2 regions of the Acinetobacter sp. Li1LvA2 genome follow, and region 1 is predicted to be linked to the other one. Evidence: predicted binding sites of a transcription regulator. Region 1 holds the regulator's gene; the other holds the start of a gene.
The links. The regulator PhoB, encoded in region 1, activates phosphate uptake and scavenging genes when phosphate is short. The targets are predictions, from matches to a motif close to TGTCATNAANCTGTCATAA.
Positions count from the first base shown of each region.

Region 1 (11,570 bases):
AATATTTCACCTAATCATCATGTCGTGGTTTATGATGATGAAGGCGGAGCATGGGCTGGGCGTTTAATCTGGAATTTGCATTGCTTAGGATTCACTCGTACCAGTTTAATTAATGGCGGTATCCATGCATGGTTAGGAGCAGGGTTGCCAACTACAGCAGAAGTCGAAAAAGTTTCTCCTGTTGCAGACTTAATTCAGATTGATTTATCGCATGCTGCTCAGTTCCGAGTGAACTATGAGGAGCTGCGCAAACAAGTTGAGCAAGAAAATGTGCAATTGTGGGATTGCCGCACGAGTGATGAATATAGTGGGATCCGTTTAGCGGCGCGACGCGGCGGTCACATTCCAAATGCCCTCCATTTTGAATGGAGTACTGCACTTAATCGTGAAAATCATCTAAAATTGCATCCGCTTGAACGCACGCGGCAGCGCCTTGAACAACTGGGGTTTGATTTACATCAACCTGTAGTTGTGTACTGCCAGTCACATCACCGTTCCGGTTTGGCCTATATTTTGGCTAGGCTCTTGGGCTGGGAAGCCAAAGCCTATGATGGTGCGTGGAGTGAATGGGGCAATCGCCTCGATAGTCCTATTATTACTGGAGAATCACCGTCGTGAGTTTCACATCTCGATTAAAAAAAGAATTATTTATTAAGGCACAAAACCTTGTACCACAGCATCAATTAAGCCGTGTGGTAGGTAAAGTTGCTGCGAGTGAAAATCCAGTTGTGAAAACTGCTGTTATTCATGCATTTAAAACCAAATATGGGATTGATCTATCGATTGCTGAACAAGGCAATGCACTAAAATATAAATCTTTTAATGACTTTTTTACTCGTGCTTTAAAAGATGGCGTGCGTCTCGTTGACGAAAATGCAGATAGTATTGTGTCACCTGCTGATGGTGCTATTTCTCAAATTGGTAAGATCACTGCGGGTGAAGTATTTCAAGCAAAAGGCCAAAGCTTTTCTGTAGAGAAACTCATTGGCGACCCACAACTTGCTCAGCCGTTTCAAGAAGGCGAGTTTGCGACAGTCTATCTATCTCCACGCGATTACCACCGTGTTCATATGCCTTTTGCAGGTACATTAACTGAAACTTTGTATGTACCAGGTGAGCTATTTTCGGTAAATCAGGTGACTGCTGAAAATGTACCGGGACTATTTGCCCGTAATGAACGCATGGTGTGTTTGTTTGATACTGAACTTGGCCGTATGGCTGTTGTGTTAGTGGGTGCAATGATTGTTGCTGGTATTGAAACTGTTGCAACAGGTAAAGTGAAACCTTCAGGTCGTATCGAATTACAGCATCATCAATTAAAGCTAGAGAAAGGTGCTGAGCTTGGACGTTTTTATTTAGGTTCTACTGCGGTTATTTTATTTGAAAAAGATAAGATCGAATGGGAACAACGCTTTAAAGCTGAGTCTGTGGTTGTAATGGGCGAGCGCATGGGACATACAGTTTAGTAAATGATATAACCCCTATAAGATAAGTAAACCCTGACTTTAATTATTCAGGGTTTATTTTTTTGATTTAAATTATATAAAAGTAAAATATATAACTGTGTTTATATTTATATTATATAAATATATAATTATTATTGAGTGATCTGAAATAAGACATTATAGAAGCTAGTCCATAAATATGTGTCTGAAGAGAGCAAAAATATTAATATGATTGAAAATTAATAAATAAAAATAGAAAGAAATATTTAAGTTAGACTTAAGTTGTAATTTTAATTCTATTTGAAGATAAGTTGTTAAATCTAAAAAAATTATTTAATTTTATAAATATGATGTGCTTTTTAGATATTGCACAACCTTTAGCCTTGGCACAATGCTTGCTAACTATTCAGGACCTTACTGTAATTTTCATATTTTTTAGGTTCTGAAATCATGTTAAAAGTTAAACGCCTTACAGCTTCGGTTTTATCTGTACTTTGTATTTCACTCACTCATGCCAATGATTTTAAAGTTTTAAATCAAATTTCAAAACAGCCTACTCAACTTCAAAGTGGCGAATATAAAGGTAATTATTACGTTCCATCTACTTTAAATACTATTACATGGGGCTATTTACCGAATCGGGATGCTAAACCCGTGCTTACTGTTCCTTCGGATAGTGTTGTGACATTTGATACGGTTTCTCATGAAGGTTTGCTTGAAGACCAAGGGCGTAATGCTGAAAAGTTCTTTCAATCGAAAGGTGTCAAATCTAATGAAATATTGGAAGATGCAAAAACAATTACGCAGTCAAATTTAAAGCATGATTTTCATAAAGATGGGCCACATATTGTGACAGGTCCTGTTGCAATTGAAGGCGCACAGCCCGGTGATATTTTGAAAGTTGAGGTACTTAAAGTTGAGCCGCGTGTACCTTACGGTGTTATTTCAAATCGACATGGTAAAGGTGCGTTAGTGGGGGAATTTCCTAAAAAAGCAAAGCAAGAAAATGCATCGGCTGAGCATCCTGAACGCTATGGAAATGTCTCAATTTTCACACCAATTGAAAAAAATGCTAAAGGTGAGTACGAAGGTGTATTAAAAACAGAATCGGGTAAATCAATACGTTTCCCGCTGTATCCTTTTATGGGAATTATGGGGGTAGCAGCCAATACTTCTGAGCCTGTTCACTCTGTACCCCCTGCAATGTATGGTGGAAATATTGATATTAATGAACTAGGTGCAGGTTCAACAGCTTATTATCCTGTTCAGGTCAAAGGCGCATTATTCTATACGGGTGATAGCCATTTCGCGCAAGGGGATGGTGAAGTAGCATTAACGGCACTAGAAGCTTCAGCCCGCGCAACACTAAAATTTACCTTGCTCAAAGCAGGTAAAGATAAAATACCGGGCAAAGAGCTAAAACAACCTTTAGCTGAAAATGCTGAGTTTTGGATTACACCGGGTCTTGATGAAGATCTAGATGAAGCGATGAAAAAGTCTACCCGTGAAGCCATTCGTTTCTTAAACCAAGAATACGGTATTGATGAAGCAACGGCTTATGCGTATTTAAGTGCCGCAACTGATTTTGAAGTTTCACAAGTTGTAGATAAAACCAAAGGTATTCATGCAAAAATCAGAAAAGCTGATTTTAAAGAGTTTGAGAGCAAATAATTAAGTAAACCAAGCTTGGTATTTAAAATATTAAATACCAAGTTAAATTCATTTCAACTATCAATAAGTTTTATATATTTTATAATTGAGTATAATAAATATCACACATATTTATTAGTATAAAATCTAATGCACTCACTTCCGAACGCTCTACTTTATATTGCTGCATTATTAACATTCTGTGCCGCATTACTTCATTTTGTTTGTGTGTTCTGGGGGGTAAATGGTTTTCGGTTTTTAGGGGCCGGGAAAAGTATTGTTCAGATGGTCGAAAGAGGGCATTGGTATCCTAATTTTACAGCTATAGCTGTGGGATTAATTCTAACGGTATGTGCTACTTATGCTTTCTTTGCAGCAAAGGGAATAGAGCTATTACCATTTACTAAACTTATTTTGTCGCTTGTTGCAGCGGTTTTTCTTATCCGTGGTCTGGCTTTTCCATGGTTAAAGTCAAAATTTGTCGGTAATAGTGATTTATTTTGGTATATCAGTTCAGCCTTTTGTCTCATATTGGGAAGTTTATATGCCGTTGGAGTATATTTAATTTGAAATGAATATATTCTAGGTGAACTAGAGTGAATAATTTTAAAAAAGAAAAGGGAGCTACGCTCCCTTTTCTAATTATTTTGTCCAACCATATTTTTTGAAAATAGTATGACCTTGCTGAGACGATAAGAACTCTACAAAACGTTTAGCCTCAGCGTCTTTTAAACTATGTTTGGTTAAGGCAATATCTGTATCACGATAGACAACCAGCTCTGGTTCAATAGGTATAATTTGTCCAACATCTGGGTTACTAACTCCCCAAATATTAAAAACTAACCAAGCATCATAGCTACTATTTTCTTCCCAGTTTTTCTTGGCAATACCTGTATTGGCTGCATAGGTGGCAATATTTTTTCGAACAGATTTGGTTAATTGAATATTGCCAGTTCTACCCGCAATATCCTCCCACATACCTACCTGACCTGCACCATGAGTAACTAAAACTTTAATATTGGGTTTAGCTAGATCTTTAAATCCTTTAATATTTTTAGGATTTCCTTTGCGTACTAAAATCGCTGCTGGGCGTAAATATAAAGGTTCCACCGAGTCTTTTATAATTTGCTCAGAAAAAGCATTTTCGAAATCAGACATCATGGCTTCAGAACCACTATATATAACATCCACATCTAGTTTCGCTTTGTCATACCATTGAGAAGTTGGACCAGAAGTCACATGGACTGCTATCCCCGTTTTATTGCTGAATTGTTTGGCGGCTTCTTTCATGGCAGGTGCTGGCCCACCAGGACCATACACTTCTACGTCTGCAAAACTATGGATAGGTAGAGAACCGAGAATAAGACAAATCAGATAGGGTATAAATTTATATTGTTTTGACATTTTAATCGCTATAGTAATTAAGAAAATATCAGCATATATTTTTTATTATTGAAATTGGATTAATTTTTGCAACGATATTTATAATACATTTCTTTAAAATATATTCTAATTAGATTTTAAGTGTTTATATATAAATGTAAATTATTTTGAGTTAAATATAAATATAGAAGATTTTATGGTAATTTATATTTTATAAATTAATTATTTAAATAGATGTAATGTAAATAATAGAGGAGTAATCCCTTGATTAAAAAAAGTAATTCTTTTTTAAAAATTTTATTTAGCAGCGCTTGTTTGGTGTCTGGTTCTGCTATGGCTGTTCCCATTACAGATTTGGGTAAGCAAATTGTGAGCGACAAACCGGGTTCAATACTGTCTCTAGAACGGCAAGATGTGACAGATTTATTTCCTCATGCTGATCAGCGTTTGTTAGTTAATTATCGTAGTCGAGGGATTAAGGGCGAGCCCATTGTGGCATCCGCTTTTATTTTATTACCAAAAGGCACTCCGCCAAAAAATGGTTGGCCGATACTGGCTTGGGCGCATGGCACGACTGGAGTTGCTGATACTTGTGCACCTTCGGGTGATTATGTTGGCGGCCCCGTTCATTCATACCAAGAAGTTGCTTCTAAAGCTTTAGATGGTTGGCTTGCACGTGGCTATGCAGTTGTTGCACCTGATTATCAGGGTTTAGGTACACCGGGTGGGCATCCTTACATGAATGCAAAGAGCCAGCTTCATACGGTGGTTGATGCAGTGCGGGCATTACATATGCTCAAGCCTAAGAGTTTTAATAAACAGTGGTTGGTGATGGGGCACAGTCAAGGCGGAGCTGCGGCAATTGCAGTGTCTGCTTATGGTCAAAAAGATGCGCCTGAACTGGATTTAAAAGGGGCAATCGCTCTTGCACCAGGCGGCTATCAATATGAAGGTATTGCAGAATATGTGCAGAGTAATCCAAACCCAGAACCAAGTGTGGCAGCATTTTTCCCGATTGTTTTATTAGGAGCACAAGCAGCAGAACCAAGTATTGTTCCTGAGAATTTAGTCAGTCCAGAAATGAACACAGTGCTGACTCAAGCGCGCAGTCGTTGTTTATCTGAACTTCAATCTGATTTGAAGAAATCTCCTTCTAGCATATTTCGAACTGATGCAGATTTAAAACCTCTTTTGGCTTATCTAAAACAACAGTCCATTGAAAATATGGTGCCTACCGTGCCATTAATGATTGTTCAAGGTTCTAAAGATCATTTAGTCGACCCTAGAGGCACATCTGCTTATTATCAGCAGCTATGTAAATTAAAAAAACCAACTATATATCAAACGATTGATGGTGGAGATCACCGCGATGCATTACGCCAGAGCAATACGTTTGCCACTAACTTTTTAAACGTAATAGAGAAAAACCAGAGCAAATCGTATTGCTCTAATTTTAAGTAAATTAGTTTAACTAATACAAAAAAGCCGACTTTTCATAAGTCGGCTTTTTATATGTACAAAGGATAATTTTAGGTCATGTTATATAGTCTTTCTTTCGGAAAAACTGCGGTAAATGTTGATCCTTCATTTTCTTTAGACTGTACATCTAAATACGCGCCGTGTTGCATCAGCACGTGTTTTACAATCGCAAGACCTAAACCTGTACCACCTGTTTGACGACTACGGTCACTGTCAACACGATAGAAGCGTTCAGTTAGTCGTGGTAAATGTTTAGGGTTAATCCCAATGCCTGTGTCTTGTACACTAAAGTACGCATGTTCACCATCGTCGTGCCAGCCAATGGTAATGGTTCCACCTTTAGGTGTGTACTTGATAGCATTGGTAATTAAGTTACTAAATGCACTAGCAATTTCCATGTCAGAACCAATCAGGTCGCAGTGGCTATCAATATGTAAATTGAGCGTGTGTCCATAATCGGCATTGTAGGCCTGAGCATCGTCAAAGAGTTGACTCATTAAACTCGGCATTTCAATAATCTGATTCTTTGCAATTTTTTTATTATTTTCTAAATTCGATAATAGTAGTAAGTCATTCACCAAAGCATTCATACGCTTGGTTTGCGACTGCATCTGATCAAACGCACGTTTCCAGCGCGGACTAATATCTTCCTGATCGGTAAATGTCTCGATATAACCACTCAGTACAGTTAATGGTGTACGAAGTTCATGAGAAATATTATCGACGAAGTCTTTACGCATTTGTTCAAGGTTGTGCATACGAGTCACATCGTATGCCACCAATAAGCGACTTTCTCCACCAAATCTTGTGAGTTTAACCTGTACATATCGGTCATCATCAAAATTTGAGTGAAGCTTAATCCCATCGGGTGCCTGATCAATATTGTTAAAATATTCAATAAAGGTTGGCTGACGTAAAATCGTTAATAGATTTCGGCCGCGGTCGAGAGGACTGATTCCTAACAAACGTTCGGCAGCAGGGTTCCACCACTCGATTTGATGTTGGTCATCAATTAAAACAACGGCTTCAGCAAGCGCAACCAAAGATGATTGTGCACGGTCGATTAAACCGACCATTTCGGCCTGTACAATTCGTTCTTGGCGCTGAGCGCGATAGACATTAAATAATAATGCCCCCCAAATCCCATTAAGATTTGGAGGAACGTCATAAGGTTTATTCGCAATCCAGTCATTGACCAGATATAAAGAACGCAACTGGAGTGTAAAAAACACCACGAAGGCGATAAAAATACAGCTCCAGAAATACCCAACGCCTAAACCGACTAAACCGGCAATAATTAGAAAAAATAATAAGAGCCGTAAATCTTGTTTGGCAAACGTCCATAAACTACTGTAGCGAGAAAGCTTTTGTTCACGTACCTGTTCGGGGACGGGGTAGGGTTCATACATAAATCTTGGTTAACCTGCGGCTAAATCTGCACGTGTTGAGAAACGGTAGCCAGTTCCACGCACAGTCTGAACAAATCGGTCAACACCAAAAGGTTCTAAAACTTTACGCAAACGGCGAATGTGCACATCGATAGTGCGGTCTTCGATATATACATTACCGCCCCACACTTGATCGAGCAACTGGGCACGTGTATATGCACGCTCTGGATGGGTCATAAAAAATGCAAGTAAGCGATATTCAGTTGGACCCATATCTAAAATGCTGTTGCCAAAGCTAACACGCTGGCTTACAGGATCAAGAATTAAGCCATTGGCATCAATGGTTTTTTCGCCACTTAATGCATTAGCACGACGCAGAACTGCCTTGATACGTGAAACCAGTTCACGTGTTGAAAAAGGCTTAGTCATGTAGTCATCTGCACCTGCGTCAAGACCTTGTACTTTGTGGTCTTCTTCTCCGCGAGCAGTCAACATAATCACTGGAATTTCTGCTAAGTTCTCATCGCGTTTTAAGCGGCGACATAAATCGACACCACTTACGCCTCCAGGTAACATCCAATCAAGCAAGATAAGCGCCGGACGTTGGTCGACGATAATTTGATGAGCCTGTTTGGCATCTTCTGCCTGTAAACACTGAAAGCCTGCCATGTCCAAAGAAGTATGGATCATTTCGCGAATAGGAAGCTCATCATCGACAATTAAAATATAGTCATCTTTCACAGCGCAATATCCTATAGATTTAACGGTGAACCGTTTTGTAGTTATGACAGGCTTATTACAAAGATTAATTATGACAATTTCATTGCAGAAAAGTCTATAAAATTAAATTTAGCAATAATTTGTGACAAAACCAAGGCAAAGGTATGACCAAATTGTGACATGAAGACTTTAATTTTCTTAAAATCATTCAATAGCTTATAACTTGAATGGCTTAGCTGGTTTTGCACATTTATGTCTGTCAAAAAACTTTAATATTATTTTGAAACTTGCGCTAATAAAGATAAGAAAACGATACGGCATGCGGTTAAAACCTGCTCAAGAGACTGTTCAAACCCTCCCATGACCCATCGAATCGCAATTTGAGTGACGTATCCATTCAAACCAGTTGCGATTAAAGAAAGCTCATTTTCGTGGTGTTGAATTTGCGGCATGGTCAGCATAACAAAGGCTTGAATCATGCGATCAAATTGCGCAAGTGTTTCTTGAATAGTGGCCTGATTATGTAACTCTTGTACCAAAACTGCGTCGACATAGACAATACGAGCTAATCTTGGGTCGTCTTTTAATGTTGTCAGCAGTGCTCGCAATCCTGCATCGACCATTTTTTCTGGATCGGGGGTAGCTTTAATCACGGCTTGCATTAAGTTCTGCTGTAATTCTTCAATCATTTTTAAAAAGATGGTTTGGAATAAATCTTCACTCTTTTTAAATGATTCATAAAAATAACGTTCTGTGAGTTTTGCCTCTTGGCATACATCTTTTACCGTCACGGAAAAAAAACCGAGTGTTCCGTAGGTCGCAATACCTGCTTCAATCAATTTTTCACGGCGCGCCTCTTTACGTTCAGATAGAGATAACCCTTTGAACTGACGTTCTTTACTCACACTTTTTGTTTTCTTTTTACTGGTTGAGTCGTTAGTCGCCATAAATAAGTCGTTTCCTAAAGAATGGTTTCCTAATTTATAGGTTTTGGCCAAATATGCTCACTATGATAAAGCTCTCAGAAGAATTGTGCCATTCTATCTGAAATTACAGTGTACTATATTGACAATGGGTATTGTCAAAATTATATTGAAGATGTCTGAACTGCACATGCAATGAACCGGTTGTGCAAATATCGAAAAACAAAGGATGGACAATGAAAAATTTTAAAAACAAAGTCGCTGCAATTACGGGCGCAGGTTCTGGCATTGGGCGACAGCTAGCAATTCTTTTGGCAAAACAGGGCTGCCATCTTTCGTTGAGTGATATTAATGAAAAAGGATTACAACAAACTGTCGAGCTTTTAAAACCGTACAGCAATATTACGGTTACCACCAAAAAACTTGATGTGTCTGACCGTGAAGCGGTAAAGCAGTGGGCACAAGAAACTGTACAAGATCACGGTTCTGTTAACCTAATTTTTAACAATGCTGGTGTCGCGTTAGGCTCAACTGTTGAAGGTGCAACCTACGAAGATTTAGAGTGGATTGTTGGGATTAACTTCTGGGGTGTGGTGTACGGAACTAAAGAGTTTTTACCGTTCATTAAGCAAACTCAAGATGGCCATATTATTAACATCTCGAGCCTATTTGGTCTGACTGCTCAACCGACTCAATCTGGTTATAACGCGACTAAATTTGCTGTACGTGGTTTTACTGAATCATTACGCCAAGAGTTAGATATTGAAAAAAGTGGCGTAAGCTCATTGTGCGTACATCCGGGCGGAATCCGCACCAATATTGCTAAAGCTGCAAAAATGAGTGATAGCTTGAATAGTTTGGGTATGGATCCGACGAAATCAATTCAAAACTTTGACAAGCTACTACGTACCCCACCTGAAGAAGCAGCTCGTCAAATTTTACAAGCGGTATTAAAAAATAAACGCCGTTTATTGATTGGTAGTGATGCAAAAATTCTTGATGCATTCCAGCGTTTATTCCCAACAGGATATCAACGTGCTTCAACCATTGTGACCAAATTAATGAAATAATTTTTTAACGAAAAAAAGCCATCAAATGATGGCTTTTTTTATGTGACTTGGATGGTTCTAAATAAGAACTTTGATCTTCTTTTTCTTCCAGATAAATTGGTAATACAGGCCTTGGATAATACATAAACTGACGAATGCCAAGGCATAGGCAACCCAGATGCCTTTAAGCCCCCATATTGAGCTAAACCAATAAGCACATGGAATTTCAATAAATAAAATAGCAGAGATGTTTAACAACATTGGAACAGTCACGGTTCCGCTGGCACGCATGATCGATGCAAAAATGGCACCTGCACCAAAAAACAAAATTGCCCAAAGTACAATAAATAAAAGTTGCTGCCCTAACACCACTACAGTTGGGTCGGTAATAAACAAAGCCATTAAATATTTTGAAAATAGATAGCCAAGTGCAATTAAGGTACCCGTAAATAAAAAGTTCATTCCCAAAGCTGTGCGGGTTACCCGTGCTAACAGATCTGATTTGCCTGCGCCAATCGCTTGTGCTGCAAAAATTGAAGCCGCAATTGAGATCGACAGGGCAGGGAACTGAATGTAGTTAAGTACCTGATTCACTGCACCATACGCTGCTGTAGCATGCGATCCGTAATGGTTAACCAACCCAACAATAACCAAGCCAGCCATTGAGGTGGTAATCATTTGAATGCCGGTTGGAACGCCTAAGCGTAAAATGATTTTGCTCAGTTCTGGATTGTGACGGATATGTTGCAGAAGCTGACGATTTGGTCGAAGTGGATGATTTTTCTTGTTCAGATAAATTGCCAGAAAAATCAAAATAGCAACATAACCCGTGATCGTTGCAATTGCTGGAGCAATAATTCCTAGGGCGGGTAAGCCAAAATAACCTTTAAGCAATATCGGGGTAATCACTAAGCCGATGACACTGGTCAAAGCCAATGCAAGTAACGGCGTGGTACTGTCGCCTACACCACGTAAAATTGAAGTATAAATAATATAAACAAATAAAAGCGGGCTACCTGCTAGCATCCATTGCACATAAGGCAAAGCAAGATGCATTACCTTTGGATCTGTACCTAATAACTCTAAAATATCGTGGGCAAAAAATACGCCGATAATCGCGGTAATTACCCCACCAATCAGTGTCATAAATAGGGTAGAACCGACCACACTTTGGACTTTTTCTATATTTTGTGCACCCCATGCTTGCCCTACTAAAACAGTAGTACCCGTTGAAATCCCGATAATAAAAGCAAGGAGCAAGAATAAAATAGGGAAAAAAACCGAGACGGCAGCAATCGCATCAACTCCCATCATTTGGCCAACGAAGATGGTGTTAATCGTTCCCGATAAGTTTTGCAAAATATTGGTTGCAATGAGAGGCAGTAAGAAAACAAAAAATGTTTTCCATAGATTTTGCTGATGAATTAAAGACTGTCTTGGTGGCATGTGTTCTCCATCGCCCATCTCTTTGATGAGCGGGGCAGACATTCAACTTAGCATATTTAGGTGAAATTTCTTGTAGTGTTTTACTAT
Region 1 is NZ_JBSICF010000003.1:381,110-392,679, reverse strand. It holds gene ACS604_RS09145 (sulfurtransferase) at 1-618, shown strand, start outside; gene asd (archaetidylserine decarboxylase) at 615-1,466, shown strand; gene ACS604_RS09135 (acetamidase/formamidase family protein) at 1,896-3,116, shown strand; gene ACS604_RS09130 (hypothetical protein) at 3,246-3,665, shown strand; gene ACS604_RS09125 (AcfC family putative adhesin) at 3,738-4,499, opposite strand; gene ACS604_RS09120 (alpha/beta fold hydrolase) at 4,743-5,939, shown strand; gene phoR (phosphate regulon sensor histidine kinase PhoR) at 6,008-7,366, opposite strand; gene phoB (phosphate regulon transcriptional regulator PhoB) at 7,376-8,086, opposite strand; gene ACS604_RS09105 (TetR/AcrR family transcriptional regulator) at 8,341-9,012, opposite strand; gene ACS604_RS09100 (SDR family NAD(P)-dependent oxidoreductase) at 9,225-10,058, shown strand; gene ACS604_RS09095 (MATE family efflux transporter) at 10,116-11,483, opposite strand.

Region 2 (11,570 bases), on a different contig from region 1:
CCTTCTTGTATTAAGCCAAGTGATTTTGCATCTTCTAAAGTTTTCTGTGAGCGTGTAGATGCAACAACAGTTGTGGCCAACTTTTCTGCAACAATAACACGAGCTAAACTCGACCCGATGAGTCCTAAACCAATAAATGCAACTTTTTTAAATAGGGGTTGTGACATAACTTCAACTTTGCTTTTGCTCAAAGTTATTTAAACCATTGAGCAATTTGTTTTTAAGCATAATGACATGCTTATCTTGATGCATGTCATTATTCCAACATAAGTGATTACAGAACAGCAGCAGGATAAGAACCTAAAATACGAATCTCTTTCACCATTGGGCGAATATCATTAATCGCAGCAGCAACATTCTCTTGTTCGATATGACCTTCTAAATCGATAAAGAATACATATGCCCACTTTTCAGGTAATGCTGGACGAGTTTCAATACTTGTTAAGCTAATATTATGTTTTGCAAATGGTGCTAAAATTTCTAGTAAAGCACCCGCACGGTCATGTGCTGAAATCAATAACGATGTTTTATCATTGCCGCTTTGTGGAATTTTTTCACGGCCAATCACTAAGAAACGCGTGGTATTTTCTGGATTATCTTCAATATTGCTATGTAAGATTTCAAGGTTATACATGCCTGCTGCAATATCAGATGCAATCGCTGCCGAATGCCATTCGTTGCGAATACGGCGTGCAGCTTCTGCATTTGAGTTTAAAGCAACACGTTCAACACCTGGATAATGCGCATCTAACCATTGGCGACATTGGGCCAGAGTTTGCTGATGAGCATAAATCTGCTTAATACTGTCTTTACGTGTATTTTCAGAAACAAGAAATTGATGATGAATACGTAATTCAACTTCACCAATCACATTTAAATTCGATGTTTTAAAGCAATCTAAGGTATGGTTTACAACACCTTCAGATGAATTCTCGACTGGAACTACACCGTAATGTGCACTACCTGCTTCCACTTCACGGAAGACTTCATCAATCGTTGGAAGTGGGCGTACAACCGCATCCTTACCAAAATGCTTAAGCACAGCAGATTGAGTAAAAGTACCTTCTGGCCCTAAAAATGCAATACTTTGCGGTGCTTCTAAAGCGAGGCAAGCAGACATAATTTCACGGAACAATCGCGCCATGGTTACATCAGACAAAGGACCTTGGTTGCGCTCCATCACTTTACGTAAGACCTGCGCTTCACGTTCAGGACGATAAAACAAAGGATTCTCTTCGGATGCAAATTTAGCTTTCGCAACAGCTTCAGCAAGGCTTGCGCGTCGATTTAATAACTCTTGAATCTGTTGATCCACGCTATCAATATCTTCGCGAATTTGTTCTAAACTAAGAGAAGTCGTTTTGTTTTGATCATCGTTGATCATTAGAATGCAGCCTCAGTAAAATCATCTTTTAAACGAGAGTATAACAATAGTCTGCTTTGATTTGTTAGGCAATATAGCTGTAAGAGCTTTTTTCATTAACCTTTTTACGCACATTCCTTGAATTGCTTTATTTGATAATGATTTTCATTTATCATTTGCGTAATAAATTTTATTATCACTCATTATGCATAAATCATTTTTCTTTTTACCTTGCTGTTTCCTTTTGAGCTCATTAATAAACAGCTCTGTTTTGGCTCAAACTTCCACACAAAATCAATCAAAAATCGTTTTTCAAAATAATCAGGCACAATTTCAAATTAAATCTAAAAATACAGGCCATGATTATCTTATTCAAATTTATAAACCACCCGTTGCCCCACCCCAACATGGTTATCCAGTACTTTATATATTAGATGGCAATGCCACATTTCCAAGTGCTGCCAATATTGCCCAGTCTATTGGTGCAGGTTCAGCAAAATTAGGCCTAGACCCACTCATGATAGTCGCGGTTGGTTACCCGCAGCAAAAAACTTTTGATGTGCAAAAACGCGCTTATGATTACACACCAAAACCTTCTGCTGAATTTCAGGCACAAGGTAAATATAAATATGGTGGTGCTGACAAATTCATCAATTTCTTAAATGATGAACTCAAACCAGAAATTGCAAAACAATTTCCAGTTAATAGTCAACAACAGAGTCTATATGGACATTCTTTTGGAGGCTTGTTGGTTCTTTATCATTTTTTTCAAAAGCCAGATGCATTTCAGCGTTATTTTGCTGCCAGCCCTTCTCTTTGGTTTGACCAAGGCATGTTATTTCAAAAGTTAAATCATTGGCAAAGTCAAAAACAAAGCAATTCTCCGATGCTTTTGACCACGGTCGGTACACATGAACAAGGCGGGCCACGTACTCAACTTGATAATAAATTTAACGAAACAGATTTCTTTAAAGCTCTGGAAAATAAACGTTCAGATCAATTTACTTATTGGCATTTTTATAACCCGGCTGAACAACACATTACAAATTTGTATGCAAGTCTACCCAAAGCACTTATGTTTGCTTCGTGCAAAGACCTAGAAAGCTGTAAATCCTTGTTTGATGGGCCAGTGCAGCAGCCAGCCAAGTAAAAACATAATTATATTTAAATATGATTATTTCGTTGTTCTTAAAGATAGACCTCTTAATGCATAGATTGGTTATACTGACCCAATATGTCATAACAACAGTAAAATAGAATGAATAAAATTATTGTTTTAGGCTTACTGGGTCTTACAAGTTTTAGTTTAACGGCTTGCGGCGGTTGCCCCTTAATCGCAGGATGCAATGGTACTGATAATTCTCCATACTATATGACAACTGTCAGTAATCAAGTTCGCGGTATTCCAATTCCACCTCAAACCAAGCTGACCTATCAGGCCCAAAATTTCAGAGAGAAATTTGAGCAAACGCATGCTTTAAAAGAGAAAAATTTATCAGGCATTGCTTTACCAGAAAATACAGCAATCATTTGGGGCGGTATGCCAGTAGACATGTTTATACAGTTTTCTAATCCCGAAATGAAAGGCTTCTCGGTCTATCCAGCACGAGGATTTAAAGCAGAGTTATCAAATGATTTTTTACGTTTATGGAAAAGCTGTGAAAGTGATTTAAACATTAACTTAAAGAATCCAAATGATTGGTCATTTAATCCTGAAAATATGAAAATAACTGGTTGTGGTGTCGTCTTTCAAGAACGTAGTGAATACACCGAAGATTCATTTCATCAAGATGAAGCAGATGAGTTTTTAAGAAAGATGAATCATGAATTACAGCAATTACCGAAACAACAAGACTATCCTGTCATTCAACAGAAGACTAAATAGCTAAAAACAAAACAGCCTGTTCTAAGACAGGCTGTTTTGTTCTATGCTTAATTAGGCTTTGCCAATTAATCCACGCGCTACGATTTCTTTCATAATTTCATTTGTACCACCGTAAATACGTTGGATACGGGCATCTACAAAGAAACGTGAAATTGGATATTCAGTCATATAACCATAACCACCAAAAAGTTGGAGTAAGTTGTCTGCAACCTTCATTTGCATATCACTACTGAAACTTTTCAATGCTGCAGCTGTTTCTACATCTAGTTTGCCTTCTTGATATAAGGCAACGTTTCTTTCATAAAAAGCTGCTGTAGCAAGCTCATCAATTTTTGCTTGTGCTAAAACAAAACGAGTATTTTGGAATTGTGAAATGGGTTGACCAAATGCTTGGCGCTCTTTTACATACGCTGTTGCCAAATCAATTGCACCGCGAATTGCACCAATTGCAGTAGATGCGATTGCAGTACGTTCACGAGGTAACTCTTGCATTAAATAAGCAAAACCTTGCCCAGCTTGACCAAGTAATTGGTTTTTAGGTACTTTCACATTGTCAAAAAACAGCTCAGATGTGTCTTGAGAATGTAGGCCGATTTTGTCGAGGTTGGTACCTTTTTTAAAGCCTTCCAGATGTGTATCTGCTAATAATAATGACACACCTTTTGCACGGGCTTGAGGATCAGTTTTTACTGCAAGCACGACAAGATCAGCATGCTGTCCATTTGAAATAAATGTTTTTGAACCATTTAATAAATAGTGATCGTCTTGCAAAATGGCGCTGGTACGCATTGATTGTAAATCCGAGCCTGCTCCAGGTTCAGTCATACCAATTGCACCAACAACTTCACCTGTTACCATTTTCGGTAACCAATATTGTTTTTGCTCTTCTGTCCCAATGTGTAAAATATACGGCGCAGCAATTTCAGAGTGACAAGAAATAGCTGTCGATAATGCACAAAAACCAGCACGTGCAGATTCTTCAACTAACATTAATGAATAGTAAGTTGGAACCCCATAACCACCATATTCTTCTGGAACATCTACACATAAATAGCCATTTTCACCCAGTTGATTCCAAACGGAACGAGGCATGATTCCTTCGCGTTCCCATTGATCGTAGTGAGGTGCAATATGCTCACTCATAAAACGTTTAAAATTATCACGGAATAATTCTAAATCTGCATCGTATGCCAACATAATATTTTCCTTCAGCTTTATTGTTTTATCGAATCTCATTGCTGTGCATGCTAATCATTTTTTTAGCAACTGTCATGGCATAGCTGCTCATTAAAACTGTACTTTTCAGTCAGCCAATAAAAAAGGAAGCTAAAGCTTCCTTTTTTATATAGGTTTATTTGAATTAATCTAGACCTTCAGCGACTTGAGGACTTTTTGGTTCCATCATTTTTCTGTCGACTTCATCTGGATTATTTAAAGCATCATTGAGCTTATCTTTATCTAAAGCACCGACCCATTTAGCAACAACAATTGTCGCTAAAGAGTTACCAACAAGGTTAGTTAAAGCACGTGCTTCTGACATGAAACGGTCAATACCTAAAATCAATGCCAAACCTGCAACTGGAATATGTCCTACAGCAGACAAAGTTGCCGCCATCACAATAAAGCCAGAACCTGTTACACCCGCCGCACCCTTAGATGAGATTAAGAGTACTAGTAACAAAGTAATCTGATGCTGAATATCAAGCTGTGTATTTGTTGCCTGAGCAATAAAGATTGCAGCCATGGTCAAATAAATTGACGTACCATCAAGGTTAAATGAATAACCTGTTGGTATCACCAAACCAACTACAGATTTTTCACAACCTGCAATTTCAAGTTTACGCAACATGCGAGGCAAAACTGATTCAGAAGAAGATGTACCAAGTACAATTAATAACTCTTCACGAATCATGCGAATCATTTTGAGAATACTGAATCCACTAACACGGCTGATTGTACCCAAAATCAAGAAGATAAAGAGTAGACACGTAATATAGAAGCAGAGAATTAATTGCCCTAATTGTACAAGTGAACCAACGCCATATTTACCAATGGTGAATGCCATTGCACCGAATGCACCAATCGGAGCCAGTTTCATGATCATGTTCACAATGTTAAAGAACACATGTGCAACTTGATCAATAAATTTTAAAACTGGACGTCCTGCATCACCTAACTTATGTAAAGCAAAACCAAAGAGAATTGCAAAAAGAAGGACTTGTAAGATTTCACCATTTGCAAATGCGCCAACAACCGTATCTGGAATGATGTGCATTAAGAAATCAATAGTAGATTGTGACTCACCAGAACTGACGTATTTTTGAATGCCCGAGGTGTCTAGAGTTGTAGGGTCAATATTCATCCCTACACCCGGTTTAGCAATGTTAATTACAACAAGGCCAATCAGAAGTGCAATTGTTGAAACAACTTCAAAATATAACAACGCGACGCCGCCAGTTTTTCCGACTGACTTCATGCTTTCCATGCCAGCAATACCGCTGACCACGGTACAGAAAATAACTGGAGCGATGATCATCTTGATCAAACGAATAAAGGCATCACCTAATGGCTTGAGTTTCTCACCTAAACCTGGGATATGCTGTTCAACACCATTGACAATTTGCGTTGAGCTTGGGGAAAAATGCCCTACCAAAACACCCGCAATAATCGCAATAATCACCTGAAAATAAAGTGATTTATAAATCGGTTTTTTAGCCATAACTTTACTTCAATCTATATTTCCAAGTCCGTTGGAAATACCAAAATGAAACGTCTATTCTTTACGAATACACAGCCCTAACCTTTCACATGAACACCGCAAAAGGGAAACGGTTCTTTGTAAACAAAAAACCTTCCTACTACCTCAATGAAAACAAAAAAAGTTGTTTTCTAAAACAGGAGAATACCTGAAGTTTCTAACCACTTTGAGTAGTTAGAAATAACCTCTTACTTTTTCAATAAAAAGCTGAAGATATAGGAGAATCACAGAAAATTATGATATGAGTGCTCAAAAAAGCACGGGAAAGTGTACTCGAATTAAATAATGATTCGGTTAAATTTTTAGCTAATACGCGCAAAAAACACTCATGCAGCCTTAAGACTTTAGTATAAGAAACATTTTTGATATTTTTTCGACAGTTTTTTATGTCATATTGATTAAATACTTGTGGACATTTCATTCTGAGCTGCCTACATCCCATCATTTTTATTGTTTTTGAACCACGATGAATACTAAACGTAATATCTATAAAGATGCTGAACACCCATTCGCTCAATATGTCCGTATTTTAGGTAAGGGAAAAAGTGGTTCACGCTCTTTAAGCTATGAAGAAGCTTATCAAGCATTTAGCATGATTTTAAAAGGTGAAGTGCTTGATGTTCAGTTAGGTGCTTTTTTAATGCTACTTCGTGTTAAAGAAGAATCTATTGATGAACTCGCGGGATTTGTTCAAGCCACTAGAGATCAACTCAATTTTCAACCTTTGGAAGTTGATTTAGACTGGTCATCTTATGCGGGTAAACGTAAACATTACCCATGGTTTTTGTTAGCAGCTCTCACACTTGCCCAGCATGGCTATAAGATTGTTATGCATGGTGCATCAGGCCACACGCTTAACCGCGTCTATACCGAGCAAGTTTTAGAATATCTGGGTTATCAAATTTGTCATTCTGAACAAGAAGTACGAACACAAATAGCAGAGCAAAATTTCGCATATTTACCACTAGATGTGATTTCACCAGTTTTAAGTGAACTAATTTCTTTAAGAAATGTAATGGGCCTACGCTCACCTATCCATACTTTAGCCCGCTTAATCAATCCTTTTAATGCTAAAGCCACCTTACAAGCTATATTCCATCCAGCTTATCGAACTTCACATCAACATAGTGCATTGCGGTTAGGCTATCAAAATAGTGCTGTCATTAAAGGTGAAGGTGGTGAGTTTGAACGAAATCCAGATGCAAAAACACTCATTTGTGGCATTAAAAATGGTGAGCTCTATGAACATGAGTTACCAAAGCTCACCCCTGTACGCAGTCCAATTGAAGAAGAGTTAGATTTAGCAACTTTTAAAGCAGTATGGTTAGGTCAACAGCACCATGAATATGGAGAAATGGCAGTAACAGAAACAATGGGAATTGCACTATATACTATGGGAGTTGTTGCGAGTTTTGAAGAGGCAATGCAGAAAGCAAAAGTATTATGGGAAACACGAAATTTAAGCAATCTTAGTTCGTAGTTAAGAAATGCTATCGTGAAGGTCGACATGGATGTCGACCGTATCACTGCGATACATGGAAGTATCGTCAGTGATACAAAGGATTTTTTGTTACTTTTGATCCTTCAAAAGTAATAAAAGCCTATATGCTATAACTCATGAAAAACATGGTATTCAAGGCTATATGGAATAACAAAAAATAAGTTTTCTGTCTTATAAAATTTTAAACAAAACGAATTGGTTTAAATTCTGGCTCATGTTTGTGGTGATCATCTTCACAAACCTCACCCTCTTCTTTCGTACCGCGGTCAATATAACCACTACGTTGCTCTTCTGGTAAGTTCTTTAGCTCCCAAGCGATTACAGCTTGCATACAAGTTTCACGCTGCTCTTTTGTTAAAACAACGCCATTTGGCCATTTACCAATTTCTACTGCTGTTTTTAAACGCTCTACAATCTCAGGGTTTAAAATAGATAGCATTTGTTCAATATTCATGATTCATCTCTTTGGAAAGATTCAAAATCTTGGTTCCAACCAAGTTTGGTACGGCAGGCCATATAAAAATCATAACCTGGTGGATGCAATAAACTTAGTTTAAATGGATGTTTGCGGATGTGTAAACTATCTCCAACATTGAGCGATATGCTATGTTGACCATCTGCACTCACCATCGGTAACACCCGATTTTCGCGAATAACAATCTTAATTTCGCTTTGTCCACCGACTACGATAGGACGTGATGACAATGTGTGGGGATGCATTGGAACTAATGCAATAGCATCCATACTTGGATGTAAAATTGGTCCACCACCTGACAACGCATACGCTGTTGAACCAGTTGGAGTCGAAACAATTAAACCATCACTATGCTGGCGATAAACATATTGGCCATCAATGTTGAGTTCAAAGTCAATCATGTGGACCGACTTACCCGAATGCAAAACGACATCATTTAAAGCAATGGCATCATAAATGACTTCGCCATTTGTTCGCACTTCCATTTCAAGTAAGAAACGGCGATCAAGTTGAAAATGCCCTTGAAGCACTTGGTCAAGTTTAAAAATCGCTTCTGACGGTTTGATATCGGTTAAAAAACCTAATCGCCCACGGTTGATACCAATAACAGGGGTATTGTAACGAACCAAAGCTCTTGCCGCGTGGAGTAAAGAACCGTCCCCGCCAACTACAATAACTAAATCAGCAACTTCACCTAATAAATGACGGCTTACTATCTGTGCATGATCATAAGGCACTAATTCAGCAGTTTCCTGATCAAAAATGGGGTTTAAGCCTAGGTTCAATAAATGATCATGAATTAAACATAGTGTTTCTACAACTGATGATTTATCTGGTCGACCGATTAACCCGACGTTTCTGAAGGACTTATGTGAAATTTGCACGAATGAGTAAGCTCCGCTGCGATACTTGCCTATAATAACATTAACCTGATTAATTTAAAAAAACATAACTACAAGATGCTGTAAAATTCAATCTAAGTTTTCCAATTATTCACAGTTTTATCATTGCAAATTGATGACAAGCTATCGCATCATTACAGGCATTGTTAGGGTTTTATCTCATTTTTATGAAGTTTGAACGTGGTATCGGTTTCTTTGCACTAATCTTTTCCATTTTGGTCATTGGTGCTTTTATTGCTCTTAGTATCTATCTGATTCGTTTAGATAATATTATCCGTGAAAAATTTGAAGGACAGCGGTGGGATATTCCTGCCAAAGTGTTTGCACGACCTCTGGAAATTTATAACAACGCGCCTATTTCCCAAGCAAATTTCACTCAAGAATTGAAGCTACTGGGTTACAAAACTTCAAGTAATTATGACAAGTCTGGAAGTTATGTTGCTCAAGGCAGCAACATGTATATTCACACACGTGGTTTTGACTACGGCGACAGTGTTGAACCTGAACAAGTCTTAGAGTTAAGTTTTGCAAATGATCAAGTTGTTGAAGTTCGAAGTACTAAACCTTCTTCAACTGGCGTTGCACGCTTAGAACCGTTACTCATTGGAGGAATTTATCCTCAACACAATGAAGACCGTGTACTCATTAAATTGAATAATGTCCCTAAACCACTCATTGAAGCTTTAATTTCTACAGAAGACCGCAATTTTTATCATCATCATGGTATTTCAATTCGCGGTACGGCTCGTGCACTAGTGAGTAATATCACGGGTGGAAAGCGTCAAGGTGGCTCAACCCTGACTCAACAATTAGTTAAAAACTTCTATCTCACACCTGAGCGTACATTAAAACGTAAAGTTAATGAGGCTTTAATGGCTTTGCTCATCGAGCTGCATTACAGCAAAGATGAAATTTTAGAAGCCTATTTAAATGAAGTGAATCTGGGCCAAAACGGTAGCTACTCAATTAATGGCTATGGTTTGGCTTCACAATTTTATTTTGGTTTACCATTACGTGAGCTTAGTGTTGCTCAACAAGCTTATTTAGTAGGTTTGGTACAAGGTCCTTCTTTATATAATCCTTGGAAAAACCCTGAAGGTGCAAAAAAACGCCGCGATACCGTATTAAATAACATGCGTGTGATGGGTTATTTAACTCAAGCCGAATATGAAGATGAAATTGCACGTCCTTTAAATGTATTAAGCAAACCAAGTTTAGGGCCTGCAAAATTCCCAGACTTTTTAGATATTGTACGTCGTCAATTGCGTACAGAATATCAAGAAAGTGATTTAACCAATCAGGGCTTACGTATTTTTACGACCTTAGACCCAATTACTCAAACTCAAGTTCAAAATGCATTTAAAGCTTCAGTAGACCGCTTAGCAAACAGCAACCCAGCACGTTTGAAAAACCTCCAAGGTGCTGTACTGATTGCGCATCCTGAAAATGGTGAGCTTGTTGCAGCAGTTGGCTCTACACAAGACTTTACTGGTTTTAACCGTGCTTTAGATGCAAAACGCCAAGTCGGTTCTTTATTGAAACCTGTAATTTATTTAAGTGCGATTGAATCTGGACGTTATAACTGGGCAAGCCAAATTGAAGATGCTCCAATCAGTGTTCCTGTAGACGGCGGTAAAAGCTGGACACCTAAAAACTATAGTGGTGGTGGACATGGTGTAGTAAGTCTGAGCGAAGCATTAGCAAACTCATATAACCTTTCTGCTGTACGTTTGGGTCAAGAGTTTGGTTTATCAACATTTAGCAATAATCTAAGAAAGTTTGGTGTTGAATCAACGATTCCTGCCTACCCTTCTATTTTCCTTGGGGCAGTCAATATGTCACCAATGGAAGTGCTCGGGATTTATGAGAACTTCGCTACAGGCGGTTTTAAATATCCAACTCGTGCAATTCGATCTGTGGTAGATGCGAATGGTCGTTTACTTGACCGTTATGGCCTGAATGTTCAACAAACGATTGATCCGGCTGTTGGCTATATCATGAACTATGGTTTACAACAGGTCATGTCTTCGGGTACTGGTCGTTCAGCCTACAGTAGCTTATCTCCAGCTTTAAAATTGGCAGGTAAATCAGGTACGACTAACGATACACGTGACTCATGGTTTGCTGGTTATTCGGGTAACCATGTCGCTGTAGTATGGTTAGGCTTAGATGACAACAAAGTAACTGGTCTAACAGGTTCATCTGGTGCATTGCCAGTATGGACTAACGTGATGAAACAGTTACGCCAAACTCCTGTGAATATACGTCAACCAGACACTGTACAGTGGCAGTGGATTGATCGTGCAACGGGTGATTTATCTGCTCAGGCTTGTGATGGCGCTATGTATATTCCGATGCTAACCCATACGGTTCCGCACCGTGCTACTCCATGTGGAGCACCTTATTATCAAGTTGATCCAACATATACGCCACAAAGTGATAACACAACGCCTGACTCTCAGGATGATAATACCGACAGTTATATTCGTGAGAGTGAAAGTCAGATGCAACAAGATCTGTCAAATAACTCACGTGTAATTTCAAGTGGTAGTTATAACAACTAAGCGTAAACAGGAAATTAGGATATGTTGAAGAAAGGTGTTTTTTATATTGGTGCTGTTCTTATGGTCGGCTGTACAACTTTGCCTGATCATTCTGACTCCAAAGAGAAAACACCTACTCCTCC
Region 2 is NZ_JBSICF010000002.1:105,072-116,641, reverse strand. It holds gene ACS604_RS05105 (bifunctional prephenate dehydrogenase/3-phosphoshikimate 1-carboxyvinyltransferase) at 1-167, opposite strand, end outside; gene pheA (prephenate dehydratase) at 275-1,384, opposite strand; gene ACS604_RS05095 (alpha/beta hydrolase) at 1,569-2,513, shown strand; gene ACS604_RS05090 (hypothetical protein) at 2,622-3,248, shown strand; gene ACS604_RS05085 (acyl-CoA dehydrogenase family protein) at 3,300-4,445, opposite strand; gene ACS604_RS05080 (dicarboxylate/amino acid:cation symporter) at 4,609-5,967, opposite strand; gene ACS604_RS05075 (glycosyl transferase family protein) at 6,473-7,486, shown strand; gene ACS604_RS05070 (YeaC family protein) at 7,689-7,961, opposite strand; gene ACS604_RS05065 (NAD(+) kinase) at 7,958-8,866, opposite strand; gene mrcB (penicillin-binding protein 1B) at 9,052-11,448, shown strand; gene ACS604_RS05055 (hypothetical protein) at 11,470-11,570, shown strand, end outside.
Region 2: the regulator PhoB is predicted to act here: its motif matches at 8,987-9,005, upstream of ACS604_RS05065 (NAD(+) kinase).